Regions from separate parts of the Rahnella sp. JUb53 genome, predicted to be linked through region 2. Evidence: predicted binding sites of a transcription regulator. Region 2 holds the regulator's gene; each other region holds the start of a gene.

Region 1 (7,024 bases), on a different contig from region 2:
GTAAGTCACCCATGTCAGAACAGACAACCGTCTGGGATTTAGCGCTGATCCAGAAGTACAACTATTCAGGTCCGCGATACACATCCTATCCAACAGCACTCGAATTCAGCGAAAGCTACGACGATGCGGCTTTTAAACAAGCGGCTGTCCGTTACCCTGAGCGCTCCCTTTCTCTGTATGTGCATATCCCTTTCTGCCATAAGCTCTGCTATTTCTGCGGCTGCAATAAACTGGTAACCCGTCAGCAGCATAAAGCCGAAGAATATCTCAACGTACTTGAGAAAGAGATAAGTCACCGTGCACCGCTCTTTAAGGGCCGTCAGGTCAGTCAGTTGCATTGGGGCGGTGGTACTCCGACTTACCTCGATAAAGCGCAGATAAGCCGTCTGATGGGCCTTCTGCGGGCACACTTTGATATTCTCCCTGATGCAGAAATGTCACTGGAAGTGGATCCCCGCGAAATCGAGCTGAATGTGCTCGACCATCTGCGCAGCGAAGGCTTTAATCGTCTGAGCATGGGCGTGCAGGATTTCAATAAAGAAGTGCAGCGTCTGGTGAATCGCGAGCAGGATGAAGATTTTATCTTTGCGCTGATTGAACGCGCCAGAGCGCTGGGTTTCAATTCCACCAACATCGACCTGATTTACGGCCTGCCGAAGCAAACGGCGGAAAGTTTTGCGTATACGCTGCAACGCGTGGCAGAGCTGAACCCGGATCGCCTGAGCGTGTTCAATTACGCCCACATGCCAAAACTGTTTGCCGCTCAGCGCAAAATCAAAGACGCTGATTTGCCGGGCGCAGAAGAGAAACTGAAAATTCTGCAGGAAACTATTGCCTCGCTGACCGCCTCCGGTTACCGCTTTATCGGCATGGATCACTTTGCGCGTCCTGATGACGAACTGGCGATTGCCCAACGTGAAGGCAAGCTGCACCGTAATTTCCAGGGATATACCACGCAGGGCGACAGCGATTTACTGGGAATGGGCGTGTCAGCCATCAGCATGCTGGGCGATACTTACGCGCAGAACGAGAAAGACCTCAAAACGTATTACGCCAGAGTAGAAGAACAGGGGAATGCGTTATGGCGCGGTCTGGAAATGACGGATGATGATTGCCTGCGTCGCGATGTCATTAAATCGCTGATCTGCCATTTCGAGCTGAGCTTTGCGGATATCGAAGAGCGATATGGCATCCGCTTTACCGACTATTTTTCCGATGATCTGGCGCTGCTGAAACCGCTGGTTGAAGACGGGCTGGTTGAGGTGAGCGAGACGCATATTCAGGTAACGCCGCGCGGGCGTTTGCTTATCCGCAACATCTGCATGTGCTTTGATATTTATCTGCGCCGTCAGGTACGTCAGCAGCAATTCTCCCGCGTGATCTGATTTCTTTGCTATCAACAAAAACAGCCGCATGAGCGGCTGTTTTGCTTTCTGGCACAAGGCTTTTATTTCAGGCCCGGTTATTCCATACCCAGTTCTTTCAGCTTGCGGGTCAACGTATTGCGTCCCCAGCCCAGTAAGCGTGCGGCTTCCTGTTTATGTCCCTGCGTGTGACGCAATGCCGTGGTCAGCAAAGTGCGCTCCATTTCAGGCTGCGCTTCTGACAACAGGTTTTGATGACCGGAACGCAGGGCGCGATCGGCCCATTGTGCCAGCAGCGTCGCCCAGCTGTCCGGTAAGCTCTGACCGCCGGTTTCCGGGGCAGACGTTTCAAACAGTTCGCTCGGTAAATCCTGAATCAGGACTTCCTGACCCGCAGCCATCACCGTTAACCAGCGACAGGTGTTTTCCAGCTGGCGCACGTTGCCCTGCCACGGCAGACGCGTCAGCGCGGTTTCCGTTTCCGGATGCAGGTTCTTCGCTTCCACGCCCAGTTCTTTCGCCGCCACTTGCAGGAAATAACGCGCCAGACGCGGAATATCTTCGCGACGTTCGCGCAGCGGTGGCAGATGGACACGGATAACGTTCAGGCGGTGGAATAAATCCTCGCGGAATTTTCCTTCCTGAACCCGTAATTCCAGATTCTGGTGAGTCGCAGCGATAATACGCACATCCACTTTCACCGGCGCATAGCCGCCCACACGATAGAACTGACCATCTGCCAGCACGCGCAGAAGACGGGTTTGCACATCGAGGGGCATATCACCGATTTCATCAAGGAACAGCGTGCCGTTGTCGGCCTGCTCAAAACGTCCCTGACGGATGGTGTTAGCGCCAGTAAACGCCCCTTTCTCATGGCCGAATAGTTCGGATTCGATCAGATCTTTCGGGATTGCCGCCATGTTCAGTGCGATAAAAGGCGCTTTGGCGCGCGGGCTGTGACGGTGTAAAGCATGAGCCACCAACTCTTTACCGGTACCGGATTCCCCGTTAATCAGCACGCTGATTGAAGAGCGGGACAAACGGCCGATGATGCGAAAGACGTCCTGCATGGCTGGCGCTTCGCCGATAATATCCGCCGTCGGGCCACTTGCCGGCTGGCTGCGAGCCGGTTGCTGTTGCTCCTGATAATGGCTGATAGCGCGTTCAACCAGCGCCACTGCTTCGTCGATGTCGAAAGGTTTTGGCAGATAATCAAATGCGCCTTGCTGATAGGCGCTGACCGCCGCATCCAGATCGGAGTGCGCTGTCATTATGATGACCGGAAGCATCGGGTGGCGCTGTTTAATCTGCTTTAACAGCGCTAAACCGTCCATCCCCGGCATACGGATATCTGATAACAAAACGTCAGGGGTTTGAGTCGCAATGGCATCAAGCACTTCATTGCCGCTGTCAAACGTGGTGCAGGTCAAACCGGCTCCAGTGAGCGCACGTTCAAGTACCCAGCGGATGGAGCTATCGTCATCGACGATCCAGACTATCCCTCGTTGCATAAGAACCTCACTGGCGAATAGGCAGGAAAACCGAGAATTCGGTATGTCCTGGCCAACTGTTAAATTCAACTTTACCCGAATGCTGGTCAATCAAACTGCGTGCGATAGAGAGGCCCAGTCCGGTGCCCCCTTCGCGGCCACTGACCATGGGGTAAAAAAGAGTGTCCTGCAAATGTGCCGGTACGCCGGGGCCGTCATCTTCAATATCGATGCGTGCCGCCAGACGATAACGCACGCCGTGTAACGTAATCTGGAAAGCAGTCCGCGTACGCAGTGTTATTGTGCCGCCTTCCTCCCCCAGCGCCTGCAAGGCATTGCGGGTGATATTCAATAAAATCTGTTCTATCTGATCAGGGTCGTGTGCCAGTTCCGGCAGGCTCGGATCATAGTCCCGTACCAGTTGAACGTTATCGGGTTTTTCCATCGACACCAGCTGACAAACGCGCTCCGCAACCTGATGAATACTTTGTGTTACATGCTGGCTCGGACGTTGCGGACCCAGCAATCTGTCGACCAGATTACGCAGACGGTCGGCTTGCTCAATAATGACTTTGGTGTACTCAAGCAAAGCCGGATCGGGCAGCGCTCTGGATAACAACTGTGCCGCACCACGCAAACCGCCAAGCGGATTTTTAATTTCATGCGCGAGACCGCGGATCAAATCTCGGGCTGCAACCTGTTGAGCATGCTGCAATTGTTCCTGACTCAAACGTCGCTGATTATCCATCGGCGCCAGTTCGACCAGAATAAAACCTTCCGGCAGCATCTGTGCGGTCAGTGACAACACATGCGCGCGGCCATCGACGACTAAAGTCACTTCGCTGTCTGTAAAGCCCTGTCCGGCTGTCAGACTTTCACGCATTAACTCGATGTTCAGCGAAAAATATCCCACCAACTCTGGCAACGGGGTGCCAAAAAGTTTGCGGGAACTTTGCGCCAGTAATTGCTGAGCCGCCGGGTTGGCGTAATGCACAGCCAAATCGTCGTCCAACAGCAGAACGCTGTTGATTAAAGAATTCAGGATCTGCCCAGCATCGGGCAGCTTGCCAGTTGCCATACCGCAGTCTCCCGCACCTGATGGGTGCAATTTGTCTCGCTACCCGGCCAAAACACGGGTCAGAGGGGTTAAGCAGGAAAGAGTGTGGAGAAAAAAGCCCATCCGGAGATGGGCTGAAAGTTTCCACGGCAACAAATAAAATCGTCTTACTTGATTTTGACGCTGAAGGCTTTCTTACCGCCAGGCCTCCAGTCGGGTATTTCTCTCAGCGCCGGTCAGAGGACGGGCGCTGAGTTCAGCAGCTAATTCGAGAATTAAACGCTGTCTTTAGACGCTGTAGTACAGCTCGAACTCAACCGGATGCGGAGTCATACGCACGCGATCCATTTCTTCTTTACGCAGACCGATGTAAGCATCGATAGCGTCGTCAGTGAACACGCCGCCACGGGTCAGGAACTCGCGGTCTTCGTTCAGTGCGTTCAGCGCTTCTTCCAGTGAACCTGCAACTTTTGGAATTTCTGCTTCTTCTTCCGGTGGCAGGTCATACAGGTTTTTGTCCATCGCATCGCCAGGGTGGATCTTGTTGATGATACCGTCCAGGCCAGCCATCATCAGTGCAGCAAACGCCAGGTATGGGTTAGCCGCTGGATCAGGGAAGCGTGCTTCGATACGCATCGCTTTAGGCGTTGATACGTGTGGAATACGGATGGATGCAGAACGGTTACGCGCAGAGTAAGCCAGCATCACTGGCGCTTCGTAGCCCGGGACCAAACGCTTGTAGGAGTTGGTAGTCGGGTTAGCGTAGGCGTTGATCGCTTTAGCGTGCTTGATGATACCGCCGATGTAGAACAGTGCCATTTCAGACAGGCCGCCGTATTTGTCGCCAGCGAACAGGTTGTTACCGTTCTTGGACAGAGACATGTGGCAGTGCATACCGGAACCGTTATCGCCAAACATTGGTTTTGGCATGAAGGTCGCAGTTTTGCCAAATGCGTGAGCCACGTTGTGAACCACGTATTTGTAGATTTGGATTTCGTCCGCTTTTTTGGTCAGGGTATTGAAGCGGGTTGCCACTTCGTTCTGACCCGCGGTTGCCACTTCGTGGTGGTGAGCTTCAACAACCAGACCCATTTCTTCCATGGTCAGACACATGGTAGAACGCAGATCCTGGGAGGAGTCGACCGGAGGAACCGGGAAGTAACCGCCTTTAACTGCAGGACGGTGGCCTTTGTTGCCGCCTTCATATTTGGTGCTGGAGTTCCATGCGCCTTCGATATCATCGATAGCCACGTGAGAACCGGAGATGCTGCTGCCGAAGCGCACATCATCAAACAGGAAGAATTCTGGCTCTGGCCCGAACAGAACGGTGTCCGCGATACCGGAAGAGCGCAGGAAGTCTTCTGCACGTTTTGCGGTAGAACGTGGGTCGCGGTCATAACCTTGCAGCGTAGTTGGCTCAAGGATGTCGCAACGAATGATCAGCGTGGTTTCTTCGTAGAACGGGTCAAGAACAGCAGTGCTCGCATCTGGCATCAAAACCATGTCAGATTCGTTAATGCCTTTCCAGCCACCGATTGAAGAGCCATCAAACATTTTGCCTTCTTCGAAGAAGTCAGCGCTAACCTGGTGTGCAGGAATGGTGACGTGCTGTTCTTTGCCTTTGGTATCTGTGAAACGTAAATCTACGAATTTCACTTCATGCTCATTCAGCATCGTCAAAACGTGTTCAGCGGACATACTAGTTCTCCCGAATTTCTCATTATCGTCGTGGAACGAATAACCATTTTTGGTCTTTAGTTGGAAATAACAGCTTTACTTGAACTGGCGTGTGGACTGAACAGCGCTATTATTTGACTGGTCAGACGCGTCACCCTGTAAAAACTTTTTTTTACCCTAAAAACTATTAGCGAAAAGTGTGCCAACTTTGAGAAAATGCAAACAACGCCATTTTACAGGGCTCTTGCACTCGATAAGTATGCACCATAACGGAATTTCTGCACTATAATGGTGCTATCTCTGAGATGCATGGCACCAAAACGGTGCGTCATAATGGTTCAGTGATCTTTTTGCACCGTGAAAGGGATCACAAAGTAACCATCCACAAGTTGTTTCATCAAGATCCTTGTGATCTTGTTTAGAACCTCGCTTAATACGTGTACAATAGCGCGCTATTTCTAATGCCTGAGGCAAAGCTGTGATCGAAAATTTGCGTAACATCGCCATTATTGCCCACGTTGACCATGGTAAAACCACCCTGGTCGACAAGCTGCTACAACAATCCGGTACTTTCGGAGAGCGTGTAGAAGCCACTGAACGCGTAATGGACTCCAACGATTTGGAGAAAGAGCGTGGGATTACCATCCTCGCAAAAAACACCGCCATTAATTGGAAAGACTACCGCATCAACATCGTGGATACCCCAGGACACGCCGACTTCGGCGGTGAGGTAGAGCGTGTGATGTCAATGGTCGACTCGGTGCTGCTGGTTGTGGATGCAATGGATGGCCCAATGCCGCAAACCCGTTTCGTGACCAAAAAAGCATTCGCTAATGGTCTGAAACCGATCGTGGTAATCAACAAGGTTGACCGCCCTGGCGCGCGTCCTGACTGGGTTGTTGATCAGGTCTTCGACCTGTTCGTAAACCTGGACGCAACCGACGAACAACTCGATTTCCCAATCATCTATGCATCAGCATTGATGGGTATCGCGGGTAACGACCATAACGATATGGCCGAAGACATGACCCCGTTGTACCAGGCGATCGTTGACCACGTATCTCCGCCACAAGTTGAGATGGATGCACCTTTCCAGATGCAAATCTCTCAGCTGGACTACAACAACTATGTTGGCGTCATCGGCATCGGCCGCATCAAACGCGGTACCGTTAAGCCTAACCAGCAAATCACTGTCATCGACAGCGAAGGCAAAACCCGTAACGGTAAAGTCGGTAAAGTTCTGACCCACATGGGTCTTGAGCGTATCGAAGCCACCGTTGCTGAAGCGGGCGACATCATCGCAATCACCGGCCTGGGCGAACTGAACATCTCCGACACAATCTGTGATCCGGCGAATGTTGAAGCTCTGCCAGCGCTGAGCGTTGATGAACCAACAGTAACCATGTACTTCAACGTAAACACCTCTCCGTTCTGTG
Region 2 (7,024 bases):
GATTCGCAGGGTGCAGGGCCGGTGTATTTGTCGCTGACGCCAAAAGGTGACCATCTGCTGGTGGCGAACTACATCAGCGGCGTGGTGGCAGTGTTCCCGGTGGATGCCAGTGGAAAACTGAGCGAAGCAAGCAACAGCCAGCAGGATTCCGGTCCGGCGGGGGCAGGCAAACCGGCAGCGGCGGCGGAGGGTAGTTTTGCCATCAGCGACCATAACGGGCCGCACGCGCACATGATCGCCACCGATCCTTCCGGCAAATTTGTGTTCTCCACCGATCTCGGGCTTGACCGGATCTATCAGTGGAAGCTCAACAGCGAAACCGGCGTGCTGGAAGCCAACGATCCGCCGTTCATCAAGGCCTCTTCAGAAGGTGCAGGACCGCGCCATTTTGTGTTCCATCCGAACGGCAAAGTGGTTTTCCTGATCAACGAGGAAGCCTCGACCCTGACCAGTTATCGCTTTGATACCACCAAAGGCACGCTGACGGAGTTGCACAGCCTGTCATCGCTGCCGGCCGGTTTCAAAGGCACCAACTTTGCGGCAGGGATTGTGCTGAGCAAAGACGGCAGGCATCTGTACGTGGCGAACCGCCTGCATAACAGCATCGCGCAGATTAACGTGACCGGCGAAGGCGCAATGACCTGGAGTGATGAAACCTGGACGCGTGGCGATTATCCACGAACGCTGACGTTGTCACCGGACGGCAAATATATTTACGCAATGAATCAACGAAGCGATAACATCACCAGATTCAAGGTTTCTGGCGAAAACGGCAAACTGTCATTCGTTGATAATTATGTGGCTGTGGGCAGTCCGTCACAGATGGTGATCTTGCCCTGATAACGTACTGCGTCTGAACTAAACCTTCTGCGTGGAAACTTTCCCGGTGACTGCGCAGAGGGCGTATCCGCAATAATATGGAAGAACAATGGTGAGATTTCCCAATCAACGTCTGGCGCAACTGTTTGATGCGCTGCAAACCGAAACCCTTCCTCAGGATGAGCTGGCAAAACGACTGTCTGTGTCGACGCGCACGGTGCGTGCCGATATTACTGCGCTGAATGAAATCATCGCCGATTTTGGCGCGACCTTTGTTCACAGCCGTGGCAGCGGGTATCAGCTGCGGATTGACGATCAGACGCTTTTCTCAACGTTACAGCAATCGACGCAACGCAAACCGAATCCGACGCCGCGCACTGCCGCTGAGCGGGTGAAAACGTTGCTGATCCGCTTTTTGACCTCAGCTTTTTCATTGAAGCTGGAAGATCTGGCCGATGAATGGTTTGTCAGCCGGGGAACCCTGCAAAATGATATGGCTGAGGTGAGGGAGCATCTGGCTCGCTATCACCTGAATATCGAAACCAAGCCGCGCTACGGCATGAAACTGTTCGGTGCAGAACTGGCGATCCGCGCCTGTCTGACCGATCTGCTGTTCCAGCTGGATGCCGAGGAACAGGCGAATCCGCTGCTGAAGGCGGAAAGTCTGGAGCCGGAAGCGCTGGTCCCGCTGACACGCTTTATGCATCAGGTGCTGACGCAGTCTTCTGTTCAACTGACCGATGAGGGCGAGCAGTATCTGATCTTGTACTGCGCGGTGGCGATTAAGCGCATTACCGGCGGTTACCCGCTGACCGATTTTGATGCGGAAGACGGTGACCCGGCGGTGAAGCAGGTTTCCGTACGACTGGCAGCTGAGCTCAGAAATCTCGTCGGCAAGGAAATTCCTGCCTCTGAGGAAGCTTATCTGCGGGTGAATATCGCCGCACGCCGCGTGCAGAAAATCCTGCCGACCGACATTAACGCCGACGATGACGAAGCGCTGGTCGATTACATTCTGTCGTATATCAATTCGCACTATAACTATGATTTGCAGGGCGATAAGCAACTGCGTGCTGACCTACTGACGCACATTAAGACCATGATTACCCGGGTGAAATATCAGATAAATATCCCGAACCCGCTGCTGAACAATATCAAACAGCATTATCCGATGGCCTATGACGTCACGCTGGCGGCGGTCTCCAGCTGGGGAAAATACACGCCGTATACGCTGAGTGAAAACGAGATTGGTTTTCTGGTGCTGCATATCGGCGTCGGGCTGGAGCGGCATTACAATATCGGCTACCAGCGGCATCCGCAGGTGATGCTGGTGTGCGACACCGGCAATTCAACCATCCGCATGATCCAGGCGCAGATTAACCGTAAGTATCCGCAACTGGTGATGAAACAGGTGGTTTCGCTGCGTGATTACGAGCAGCTGGAGCATATCGACGAAGATTTTATTATTTCCAACGCCCGCATTACCGAGAAGAATAAGCCGGTGGTGGTGTTGTCGCCGTTTCCGACCGAATACCAGATGGAACAGCTCGGCAAGCTGGTGCTGGTCGACCGCACACGGCCTTATATGCTGGAAAAATTCTTCGACGAAAAGCACTTCATGATCGTCAACGAACCGATGACGCAGGCGGAGTTGTTCCGTCATGTGTGTTCACAGCTGGAAGAAGAAGGATATGTCGATCAGGCGTTTTACCCGTCAGTGGTCGAGCGTGAAGAGATTGTCTCGACCATGCTGGGCGAAGGGATTGCGCTGCCGCACTCGCTGGGACTGCTGGCGAAGAAAACCGTGGTGATTACGTTGCTTTCGCCGCAGGGCATTGCCTGGGGAGAAGGGGAAACCGCGCACGTGATTTTTCTGCTGGCGATCAGCAAGGCGGATTACGAAGAAGCGATGGCGATTTACGATTTGTTCGTGACGTTTGTGCGGGAACGCTCAATGAGCCGTTTGCTGAGCAGTGAGAATTTTGAAAGCTTCAAGGCCATTGCAATAGATTGTTTAAGCCGCATTTAATACGGCTCAAATAGTGCTTTAATTATTAGTCTTCGTCAAAACCTGAATTGATCAGATTTACCACTGCCGTCAGTGCCTGTTCTTCATCTGGACCGGTGGCTTCGATTTCGATTTTCTGACCTTTCGGGGAATCGAGCATCAGCAGCGCGATCACGCTGCTGGCTTCCGCTTCAATGCCTGTGCCGTTGCGCAGCATCACTTCTGATTCAAAGCTCTGCACCAGTTCAAACAACTTCATCGCCGGACGGGCATGCATCCCTAACCGGTTTTTGATTTCTACCGTTTGTTTTACCGTCATGATTTACGTTTTTCCAGCGTGCGATGGCGGGATTGCACGTTCTTCCCGCGGGAACGGAAATAGTCGGCCAGTTGCTCTGCGATATACACCGAACGGTGTTTACCGCCGGTACAACCAATGGCGACGGTCAGATAGCTGCGGTTGTTGGTTTCCAGCATCGGCAGCCATTGTTCAAGGTAGCTGCGGGTCTGGTAGATAAAGTTGTGCACTTCGGTATGACGGTCGAGGAACGCCGCCACCGGTTTGTCTAGGCCGGTCATCGGACGCAGTTTCGGATCCCAGTGCGGGTTCGGCAGGAAGCGTACATCGAACACGTAATCCGCATCAATCGGAATGCCGTGTTTGAAACCAAAGGATTCGAAGACCATCGTCAGCTCACGTTCGCGTTTACCCAGCAGGCGGGTACGCAGCATTTCTGCCAGTTCGTGAACGGACATTTCGGACGTGTCGATGATGAGATCAGCGGAAGAACGCAGAGGCTCGAGCAGATCGGCTTCTTCATCAATGGCACTTTCGAGGGAGAGATTTTTGCTGGAAAGCGGGTGCAGACGACGGGTGTCGCTGTAGCGGCGGATCAGCGTGTTGCGGTCGGCATCAAGGAACAACAGCTGCGGTGAGAAGCTCTCCGGCAGTTGTGACATCGCGTACTCATAAACTTCCGGGGTTTCCGGCATGTTACGCACGTCGATGCTGACGGCCGCTGACGTATTACGTTCAACGAGGGTCTGGGCAAGCTGCGGCAATAAAACCACCGGCAGGTTATCCACACAGTAAAAACCCATGTCTTCCAATGCCCGTAGGGCAACCGATTTCCCGGAACCGGAACGGCCGCTGACAATCATCAGCACCATGGTGTCACTCCCCTGGCATTCAGTGTTCAGAATTCATTTTCCCGGCACCGTACCGGGAATCAGCAATTTATTCGTTTTCAGTCATTATCTGGAACAGTTCTTCATCGCTCTGCGCACCACGAAGGCGGCGACACACTGTTTTATCAGCTAATTTCTTAGCCACCAAAGATAATGTATGTAAATGGGTTTTACATTGATCTGCCGGTACCAGCAAGGCAAAAAGTAAGTCTACCGGCTGATTATCGATGGCATCAAAAGCGATCGGTTGTTCCAGCTGAATGAACACGCCGACGGCACGTAACGTATCTTCTTCCAGCTTACCGTGCGGGATGGCGATCCCGGCACCGATCCCGGTGCTGCCCATACGTTCACGGGTCAAAATAGCGTCGAAAATCACCTGTGGCGACAAATTAAGTTGTCTGGCGGCCAGTTCGCTGATGATTTCCAGTGCGCGTTTTTTGCTGGCGCAATGAACGCCGCTTTTGGTGCATTCGGCATTAAGCACCGACGTTAATTGCATTGCTATATCGTTGATCATGTCATCTTTCACTTTTGCGCTGTTTCACCCTTAAAGCTATATCGGCTCGTTTCCCGAAGGTCACAAGCCGATGCCCGAAGGTTTGTAGCACAGGGTTGGCTACATGAATGTCAGTGCTGTTTCAGTTTGTCTTTATGTTTATTCAGCTGGCGGGCCAGTTTATCAACCAGTCCGTCAATCGCTGCGTACATATCCTGATGTTCCGAGGTGGCATGTAACTCGCCTCCATTCACATGCAAAGTCGCTTCGGCAACTTTTTGCACCTTTTCCACGCTCAACACCACATACACCTGATTAATCCTGTCGAAATACTGCTCTAGCTTGGCCAGCTTCGACGTGATGAACTCTCTCAGGGGATCCGTGATCTCAATGTGATGTCCGGTAATGTTGAGCTGCATAATGTCTTCCTTCTCTGTTGAGGTCAAACTAACTGTTTACGTTGGTTTGAGGGCGGGATGGACAAAGACTCTCGGTATTTGGCGACGGTTCGTCGTGCAACCATAATTCCCTGATCGGAAAGCAGGGTCGCTAACTTACTGTCACTGAGCGGTTTTACAGGATTCTCCGCTGCGATTAATTTCTTCACCAGCGCCCGGATGGCGGTTGACGATGCCTCGCCGCCGCTGTCTGTACTGACATGGCTGGAAAAGAAATACTTCAGTTCGAAAATGCCACGCGGGCTGTGCAGAAACTTCTGCGTCGTGACGCGTGAAATCGTCGATTCGTGCATTTCTACGGCGCTGGCGATATCAGCCAGCACCATAGGTTTCATAAATTCTTCACCCAGTTCAAAGAACGCCTGCTGCTGCTCAACGATACAGCGCGTGACTTTCAACAGCGTGTCGTTACGGCTTTCCAGGCTTTTGATTAACCATTTGGCTTCCTGCAGGTTGCTGCGGATAAACTGCCCGTCGCTGTCGCTGCGTGCGGAATTCCCCATCGCGGCGTACTGCTGGTTAATCTTCAGACGCGGAATGCTGTCCGAATTGAGTTCAACCGTCCAGACTCCTGACACTTTGCGCACCAGCACATCCGGGATCACGTATTCAGATTCGCCGGTATTGATCGACTGGCCCGGACGCGGATCAAGAGACTGGATCAGGAGCATCGCTCCTTTCAGTGTATCTTCTTTTAACCGGGTTGATCGCATAAGTGCGCGGAAATCATGGTTCGCCAGCAAATCCAGATGTTCGCTGATGATAAGACGGGCTTCGGTGATGAAAGGCGTGTCGGTCACATACTGGGAAAGCTGGATCAGCAGGCAGTCGCGCAGGTCGCGCGCGGCCACGCCGACCGGGTCAAAACGCTGTACGCGTTTGAGCACGGCTTCCACTTCGTCCATCGTGACGTTTTCATCCCCGATGCTTTCCAGAATGTCGTCAAGAGAAACGGTGAGGTAACCGGTGTCATCGACCGCATCGACAATGGATGTCGCAATCGCCGCATCAGTATCTGAGAACGGCGTCAGCTCGACCTGCCACATCAGGTAATCCTGAAGGGTCTGGGTGGTTTCACCCTGATAAATCGGCAGCTCGTCGTCGCTGTAATCATTACCGGTGCCGGAAGGCGTGCCCGCGGTATAGATTTCATCCCAGGTCGCATCCAGCGGCAGCTCTTCGGGCATGTCTTTTTGCTCGAGTGCTTCGCGGGTATCTAACCCTTCGCTGTCGGTGGCTTCTACCGAGTCGATTTCTTCATGAAGGTCGGTTTGTTCCAGCAGAGGGTTGCTCTCCAGCGCAAGTTGGATCTCCTGTTGGAGCTCAAGCGTGGACAATTGCAACAGGCGGATGGCCTGTTGTAACTGTGGAGTCATTGCCAGTTGTTGGCTGAATCTGAGTTGCAAACCTTGCTTCATATCTTGGCTTTATTTCCGTTGATGAGTGAAAACGGCAACACTTCTGTCAGAGACGGCCTGTTTCATTTTAAAGTGAAACAGGCACGGTTCCGGCGGCACAGATCACAGACGGAATTCTTCACCAAGATAAACGCGTTTAACTTGTTCATCAGCAAGAATATCGGCTGGCGTGCCGTGGGCGATTAACTTGCCCTGACTGACGATGTAAGCGCGTTCACACACGTCGAGCGTTTCGCGAACGTTATGGTCGGTGATCAGTACGCCGAGGCCACTGTCACGCAAATGCTCAATGATTTTTTTGATGTCGATAACTGAAATCGGGTCAACACCGGCGAACGGTTCATCCAGCAGAATGAATTTAGGGTTCGCCGCCAGCGCGCGGGCGATTTCAACACGACGGCGTTCACCACCGGACAGTGACTGACCGAGGTTATCGCGCAAATGAGAAATATGGAACTCTTCCATCAGTTCATTGGCGCGATCGTTACGCTGTTCTTTGTTCAGATCGTCGCGGATCTGCAACACGGCCATCAGGTTATCAAACACGCTGAGGCGGCGGAAAATGGACGCTTCCTGAGGAAGATAGCCAATACCGCGACGGGCGCGGGTATGCAATGGCAACAAGCTGATGTCT
Region 3 (7,024 bases), on a different contig from region 2:
TGATCCTGATTGGCCTGAACATGTTCAGTAATCTGCGCAAGGTCGATTTGGCTAACTTCACTGATGCGCTGCCGGTGCTGATGATGGTGATGATTACCCTGATTTCCAACAGCTTCGGTACCGGGATTGCCGGTGGCCTGCTGTTTTACATCATCATTAAAGTGGTGGCCGGTAAGGTGCGCGAAGTGCCTTTGGGACTGTATATACTCGCCATCCCGCTGGTGTATTACTTTGCGACGCTGGTTCATCACTAAAAAAAACCAGTAAACAGTCAGCAAACCAGGGCGCGGATAACGTGCCCTTTTTTATGGGCGCAGTTTGGCTAAGAGGGAGTTATGAATCGGAAAAATAAGGGGATTGATAAAACGGGAAGGCCTGAAATTGGTGGAGGCCCTGCCAGCTACATCCCGGCACACACGACACCTGCTATGGCTGCTTCCTTCCGGACCTGACCGAGTTAACAAGTTAGCGTTGCGGGAGAACCAACAGGGCCCCCATTGACGTTGTCGGCTTCATTTCTCCTGAGAGAATCGAAGCGGTGGGCATTATCTGTGATGCCCGAGGCAAAAGCAAGTTAACCGCCGACAACCGTTGTTTTCTTAAACAATACGCCTGAATCTGGACGGACAGAAGGACATTTTTTGCGTCATACTGTTCGCCAAACACTGAGGAGGATGTCATGTCAGAGCCCGATAGCTTTCGCCAGCGCGTATTCCAGATAATCGCTGCCATTCCCCCGGGTCAGGTCACGACTTATGGCAACGTCGCTCAGCTGGCTGGTTCTCCGCGGGCGGCACGTCAGGTGGGCGGTGTGCTCAAAAAGTTACCCGAAGGCAGCACGCTTCCCTGGCATCGGGTGATTAATCGCCACGGTGAAATTTCCCTGCAGGGTGAGGACTTTAAACGTCAGCGTCAGGCGCTTCTGGCCGAAGGGATAATCTTTACGAAAGGTAAAGTTGATTTAGAAAAGTATGGCTGGAAGTGGTAGTTCTGCGCACATCATTACGCAAATAAAAAAGCACCGCCGGAGCGGTGCCTGAATCATCACGAGTCACGAATAAATAAGTGAGTAACGAATTAGTACGTTGCTGACTGTGTCGGAACTGCACTTACCGGTGCCGGTGCCGTGCCCAGCCCCGAATTTGACGGGTTAGTCATTGGCGCCAGAGCATTCGGTTTAGTCGCCACAGGGACGGCTACGACCGGAACAAGTTGCAGGTCGGCACGCGTGCCCTGACCGTTATTGATGACTTCTTTGATGCTGTCAGTAACAAAGGTTACCTGACCATTAATGGTCACCGCCGCACTTAACAGAACACGCGCATTAGGCGCAATTTCCTGTGGGTTATACGGCAGGATAAAGGTAAACGGTGACTGTTTGCCCTGGGTTCTCGCGACTTTCTGCGAGATGACACGCGACGGCGCATCAGCAACCGAAGCATCAGACAAGGTCACGGTCAGAACCGCATCTGGCGGCAAGGCCACACGCTGATTAATGAACACGCTACCCGATACGTTCGGGCCGGTGATCGCAGGTGCAGTGGCCGGGCTGGCCGCGGTATTCACTGGAGGTTGCTGCGCTGGAGCCTCGTGATGCTGTGCGCATCCGGCAAGAGTCAGAGACAGCGCGGTTCCACCTACTATCTGCCAAAGTTTCATTGATCCTTCTCCCTTTTATTATTCGATTGTCGACAAGTTGTAACAAACGTAACCAACGCCGACGATGAACTTAGTGACTTAAACCAGCTTACCCATTAATCATGGCACAAAAAACCAGAGTTCGCCGCCCCGAGGATAAAACAAGACTTCTGAGGTTTCAAAAGATCCACTATGATTAACAGGTTAGACCTGTCAGCGAAGGTGTATTTCAGAACATTCCTGCCTGCGGTATCCCGAACAACTTAGGTCAATATCACCGGTAACTTTCATGAGGCCACTATGAGTCAGGCATTAAAAAATCTGCTGGATCTGTTAGATCTGGAAAAAATCGAAGAAGGACTGTTTCGTGGTCAAAGTGAAGATCTGGGTTTGCGTCAGGTCTTTGGTGGTCAGGTTGTCGGTCAGGCGTTGTACGCGGCCAAACAAACCGTACCTGTCGACCGCGGTATTCACTCTTTTCATAGCTACTTTCTGCGTCCCGGTGACAGCAGCAAACCCATCATTTATGACGTGGAAATTCTGCGAGACGGCAACAGTTTTAGCGCACGACGCGTAAAAGCCGTTCAGCATGGCAAACCGATTTTTTATATGACCGCGTCGTTCCAGAGCCAGGAAACCGGCTTCGAACATCAGAACACCATGCCTGATGTCCCGGCACCAGAAACGCTGGTTTCTGAATCAGATATTGCCAAAAATCTGGCGCATCTGATCCCTGAAAAATTCCGTGAAAAATTCATTGGTCACAAGCCGATTGAAATGCGTCCGGTGAAATTCCATAACCCGTTGAAGGGAAGTGTAGAAGAACCTCACCGCGCGGTCTGGTTCAGGGCTAACGGAGAAATGCCGGATGATTTGCGCATCCATCAGTATCTGCTGGGTTATGCCTCGGACTTCAATTTCCTGCCGACTGCACTGCAACCGCATGGTATCGGGTTCCTTGAGCCAGGAATGCAGGTCGCCACCATCGACCATTCGATGTGGTTCCACCGCCCTTTCCGTATGGATGACTGGCTGCTATACGCCGTTGAAAGCACATCTGCGTCGGGCGCTCGTGGTTTTGTACGCGGACAATTTTATACCCGTGATGGCGTTCTGGTTGCCTCTACGGTACAGGAAGGCGTGATCCGCCAGCGGACGCCTGAATAAACATTATCCGATCGCGGTTGGCAAAAACTGTGCATTAAAAAGGGGCGATATCGTTATCGCCCCTTTTGCATATCATCATTATTTTATTGTTTTGTACTGCTTAATGAGAGAGTTAGCGCACTACTTTCTCTGAAATCCTGTTACTGAGCCATTACTGGTTATAGGCGTTTTCGCCGTGGCTGTTCACATCCAGACCTTCACGTTCCTGCTCTTCAGGAACACGCAGGCCTACAATCATGTCAGCCACTTTGTAACCGATGAAGGCCACAACACCAGACCACACCAGTGTGACGCAAACGCTGAAGAACTGAACCCAAACCTGATGGCCCATGGTCACGCCTTCTGCATAACCCACGCCGCCCAGAGAGCTGGAAGTGAATACGCCGGTCAGCAGGCAACCTACGATACCGCAGACGCCGTGAACACCGAACACGTCACAGGTATCATCAACGCGCAGCCATTTTTTCAGGGTAACGACACCCCACAGGCCAGTCACACCACCGACCAGACCGATAATCAACGCACCGCCCACGCCGACCGTACCACACGCCGGAGTGATGGCAACCAGACCTGCGATAGCACCGGAGCTTGCGCCCAGCAGAGAAGGCTTGCCGCGAACCATCCACTCAACCAGAGTCCAGGACAGGATTGCGCCAGCCGTTGCAATCACAGTATTCAGGAACGCCAGCGCGGCAATGGAACTTGCTGCACTTGCAGAGCCGGCGTTAAAGCCGAACCAGCCGACATACAGGATTGCAGCGCCAGTGAACACCATTGGCAGGTTGTGAGGTTTGAACGCTTCTTTACCGAAACCGGCACGTTTGCCCAGCAGATAAGCACCGACCAGACCCGCGATAGCGGCGTTGATGTGAACAACGGTACCACCAGCGAAGTCCAGCGCGCCATCAGCAGCCAGGAAACCGCCCGCCCATACCATGTGTGCCATTGGAATGTAGGAGAAGGTCAGCCAGATCACGGTGAAAATCAGCACCGCAGAGAAACGCACACGTTCAGCGATACCACCGACGATCAGTGCCACGGTGATGCAGGCGAATGAACACTGGAATGCCACATGGATCATCTGAGAGAAGGTGCCGGTAACAGAATCCAGGCCAATGCCTTTCATCATTACGTTGCCGAAACCACCGAAGAAGGCGTTACCTTCGCTGAATGCCAGACTGTAACCGTAAAGGATCCACAAAACGCAGACCAATGCGAAGGTCACAATAACCTGAGTCAGCATGGATAAAACGTTTTTGGAACGCAGTAAACCGCCGTAGAACAAAGCTACGCCAGGTACGGTCATAAACAATACCAGCGCAGTACAAATCATCATAAAGGCGTTATCAGCGCCGTTGGCGGCGGCTGGTGCCGCGGCCATGGCAAGCGAAGGCAATAATGCCACTGCGCCCAGCCCCATCATGGATAAAAGTTTTTTCATTATTAACCCACCCCTGTTTCTCAAAACTGTTTTTTCTAATCTGATTTATCTCAAACCGGTTGGCATGAGAGATAAAAACCGGAAATTACAGTGCTGCTTCGTCGGTTTCACCAGTACGAATACGGATAACACGTTGCAATTCAGCAACGAAAATTTTGCCATCACCGATCTTGCCGGTGTAGGCCGCTTTGCTGATCACGTCGATCACTTCATCGAGCTGATCGTCAGCGATAGCAATGTCGATTTTTACTTTTGGAAGGAAGTTCACACTGTATTCCGCGCCACGGTAAAGTTCGGCATGACCTTTCTGACGGCCAAAACCTTTAACTTCCGTTACGGTCAGCCCCTGAATTCCAACAGCAGACAGCGCTTCACGCACGTCTTCCAGCTTAAAAGGTTTGATCACCACAGTAACCAGCTTCATTGTGCCACTCCTCGAATTAAGGGCTTACCGCGAGAGGATTCGCGCCCGATACGCAAGGGATAAAGCAAAGGGTGTGCCAGAGTTGAAACTGATGAAAGATTCCTGCAATTCCCGCGCAAACCGGCATTTTCAGAATAATCGTGACCGGGCGCACAGTTGTTTCGCCACACAGCACACTGCTGAGTACGCACCATTTAAGTGCTCATCGCTGCTTTATAGTGCAATGTGTAAACCGCAGGTATTTTGCCTGCATGAATACGGTGCGCGGGATGGGATGGCGGGAGGATAAGACGTTGAGGAGAGAATGCTGGCGTAACGAACGCGTTACGCCAGCTGACAGTTTATGCGTTTTCTGTGGAAGGAATTCCCTGCTCAGCTGACGCCAGTTCTTGCCCGGCAAGTTGCAACTGATACATCTGATAATACCGGCCTTTTTCTGCCAGCAGCTGTAAGTGGTTGCCCTGCTCAACGGCTTGCCCGCGGTGCAATACCAAAATATTATCTGCATCCACAATCGTCGACAGCCGGTGTGCAATTACAACCAGAGTTGTTTGCTGACGAATGGCACGTAAAGCACGCTGAATTGCCTGCTCGGTTCCTGAGTCGATATTGGCCGTTGCCTCGTCAAGGATCAGAATTTCTGGTGCCTGCACCAAAACGCGCGCCATCGCCAGTAATTGCTTCTGTCCGACAGAGAGATTATTACCCTGTTCTCCCAGACGCGTATTCAACCCTTCCGGCATTCCCCGTACCAGCGGAGAAAGCTGCACAATATCCAGTGCGTGCCAGACCTGAGCTTCATCAATATCGCGACCTAAAGTCACGTTAGAGAATACCGATTCCGCCAGCACCACCGGATCCTGCTGAACCATAGCAATTCCCTTTCGCAGACTGGAATGCGAGAGATCAGCAAGGTTACGCCCGTCGACGCGGATCTCACCTTTATTCAGCGGATAATAGCCCATCAGGAGATTCGCCAGCGTACTTTTGCCACTGCCTGTGTGCCCGACCAGCGCCACAAATCCACGTGAAGGGACATGCAGGGTAATATTCTCCAGCACCCATTTGTCCGGGCGGTAGGCAAAACTGACGTCGCGAATATCAATCTCGCCGCTGGTCAGCAACTTATCGTCCGGTCCGTACTGCTGCTGAGTCCGGTCCATCAAATCAAAGATACGTTCACCTGCGACTACAGCCTGCTGGAGAATGGATTGCTGCGACGTCAGCTCAATCAGAGGTTCGTTTAGACGCCCGAGGTAGTTGATGAAAGCATACAAAACCCCCACGCCAATCGAGCCTTCGGCACTGAAACCGAACAAGATTAACAGGCCGCACAAAATCAGGGATGAAAATAAGCTGAGTAACGGCCGCAGCAAAAATCCTTCGAGCCTGAGCGTCTGCATGCGGGCCATATAATGTGACTGACTGGCGCGGGACAGTCGTTCACCAAACCGTTTTTGCTGACGGAATTGCTGAATAACGTTCATGCCATTAATGACTTCGTTGAAGCCATCATTAATGTCCGCCAGATAAGCACGCACTTTACGAACGACCGGCGTACTGTAAATCTGGTACAGCCCCATCACCACAAACACAGCCGGGAAGATGCAGATAGCCACCGAGGCAAGTCGCCAGTCAAGGCTGAACATCGCCACCAGCATTGCGCCAATCAGCGCAATGCTGCGCAAAACCGTCGATACAACAGTGACATAAAGGTCACGGATCACTTCAGTATCATTGGTCACACGCGAAATCAGTTGCCCGACCGGCTGGGTATCAAAGGCGCTCAAAGGCTGACGCAATGCCGCATCCATGACGTCGGTGCGCAGACGCTGAACCACGCCAACCGCAGCACGGTTAAACAGAAGTGCCTGAAAATAGTGCAAGCTTGCTGCCAGAAATTGCAGGAAGATGAAACTCAGCGCCAGCAAACTGACTTTCCCCCAGGGCATTTCACCTTTCGCCACATAGTGATCAATAAAGAAACTGATCAGGATCGGGCCGGTGACTTCCGCTGCGGCGGCAATCCACAGCATCAGCACCGCATAAGACAGAGGCTTACTGTATGGTTTGCCATATCCCAGAAGACGTTTAAGCGTAGGCCAGAGCTTCTGGATTTTACTCACTTTTTGTTCAGCCATGTTGTTCCGCCTCCTTTTCCGGCACATCATCCAGCGCAGCTTCAAGCTGCTGATAGCGGAACATATCGCGATACCAGCCCGGCTTCGCAGCCAGTTCGTCATGATCGCCGCGCTGTGAAATGCTTCCGTGACTGAACACCAGAATCTCACTGGCTTCGGTCAGCGCAGAAAGCCGGTGAGCACTGATAATCACCGTTCTGTCACTGCCCCACT

What was found. Region 2 encodes sigma-54, which starts transcription at its own class of promoters, with help from an activator protein. Its sites were predicted from a motif close to GTTGGCACANNTTTCGCTNT; they were not measured.
Region 1: the regulator sigma-54 is predicted to act here: its motif matches at 5,776-5,795, upstream of glnA (glutamate--ammonia ligase).
Region 3: the regulator sigma-54 is predicted to act here: its motif matches at 4,732-4,751, upstream of glnK (P-II family nitrogen regulator).

What each region holds. Positions count from the first base shown of each region.
Region 1 covers NZ_SLYT01000014.1:106,044-113,067, reverse strand. The annotation lists gene hemN (oxygen-independent coproporphyrinogen III oxidase) at 12-1,385, shown strand; gene glnG (nitrogen regulation protein NR(I)) at 1,463-2,875, opposite strand; gene glnL (nitrogen regulation protein NR(II)) at 2,883-3,932, opposite strand; gene glnA (glutamate--ammonia ligase) at 4,200-5,609, opposite strand; gene typA (ribosome-dependent GTPase TypA) at 6,067-7,024, shown strand, end outside.
Region 2 covers NZ_SLYT01000007.1:137,589-144,612, forward strand. The annotation lists gene EC840_RS17145 (lactonase family protein) at 1-840, shown strand, start outside; gene EC840_RS17150 (PRD domain-containing protein) at 929-2,848, shown strand; gene npr (PTS phosphocarrier protein NPr) at 2,874-3,146, opposite strand; gene rapZ (RNase adapter RapZ) at 3,143-3,997, opposite strand; gene ptsN (PTS IIA-like nitrogen regulatory protein PtsN) at 4,065-4,547, opposite strand; gene hpf (ribosome hibernation promoting factor) at 4,646-4,933, opposite strand; gene rpoN (RNA polymerase factor sigma-54) at 4,957-6,390, opposite strand; gene lptB (LPS export ABC transporter ATP-binding protein) at 6,493-7,024, opposite strand, start outside.
Region 3 covers NZ_SLYT01000003.1:342,596-349,619, reverse strand. The annotation lists gene EC840_RS09365 (NCS2 family permease) at 1-254, shown strand, start outside; RNA gene ffs (signal recognition particle sRNA small type) at 392-488, opposite strand; gene EC840_RS09355 (MGMT family protein) at 680-988, shown strand; gene EC840_RS09350 (YbaY family lipoprotein) at 1,078-1,659, opposite strand; gene tesB (acyl-CoA thioesterase II) at 1,939-2,805, shown strand; gene amtB (ammonium transporter AmtB) at 2,957-4,246, opposite strand; gene glnK (P-II family nitrogen regulator) at 4,332-4,670, opposite strand; gene EC840_RS09330 (SmdB family multidrug efflux ABC transporter permease/ATP-binding protein) at 5,012-6,796, opposite strand; gene EC840_RS09325 (SmdA family multidrug ABC transporter permease/ATP-binding protein) at 6,804-7,024, opposite strand, start outside.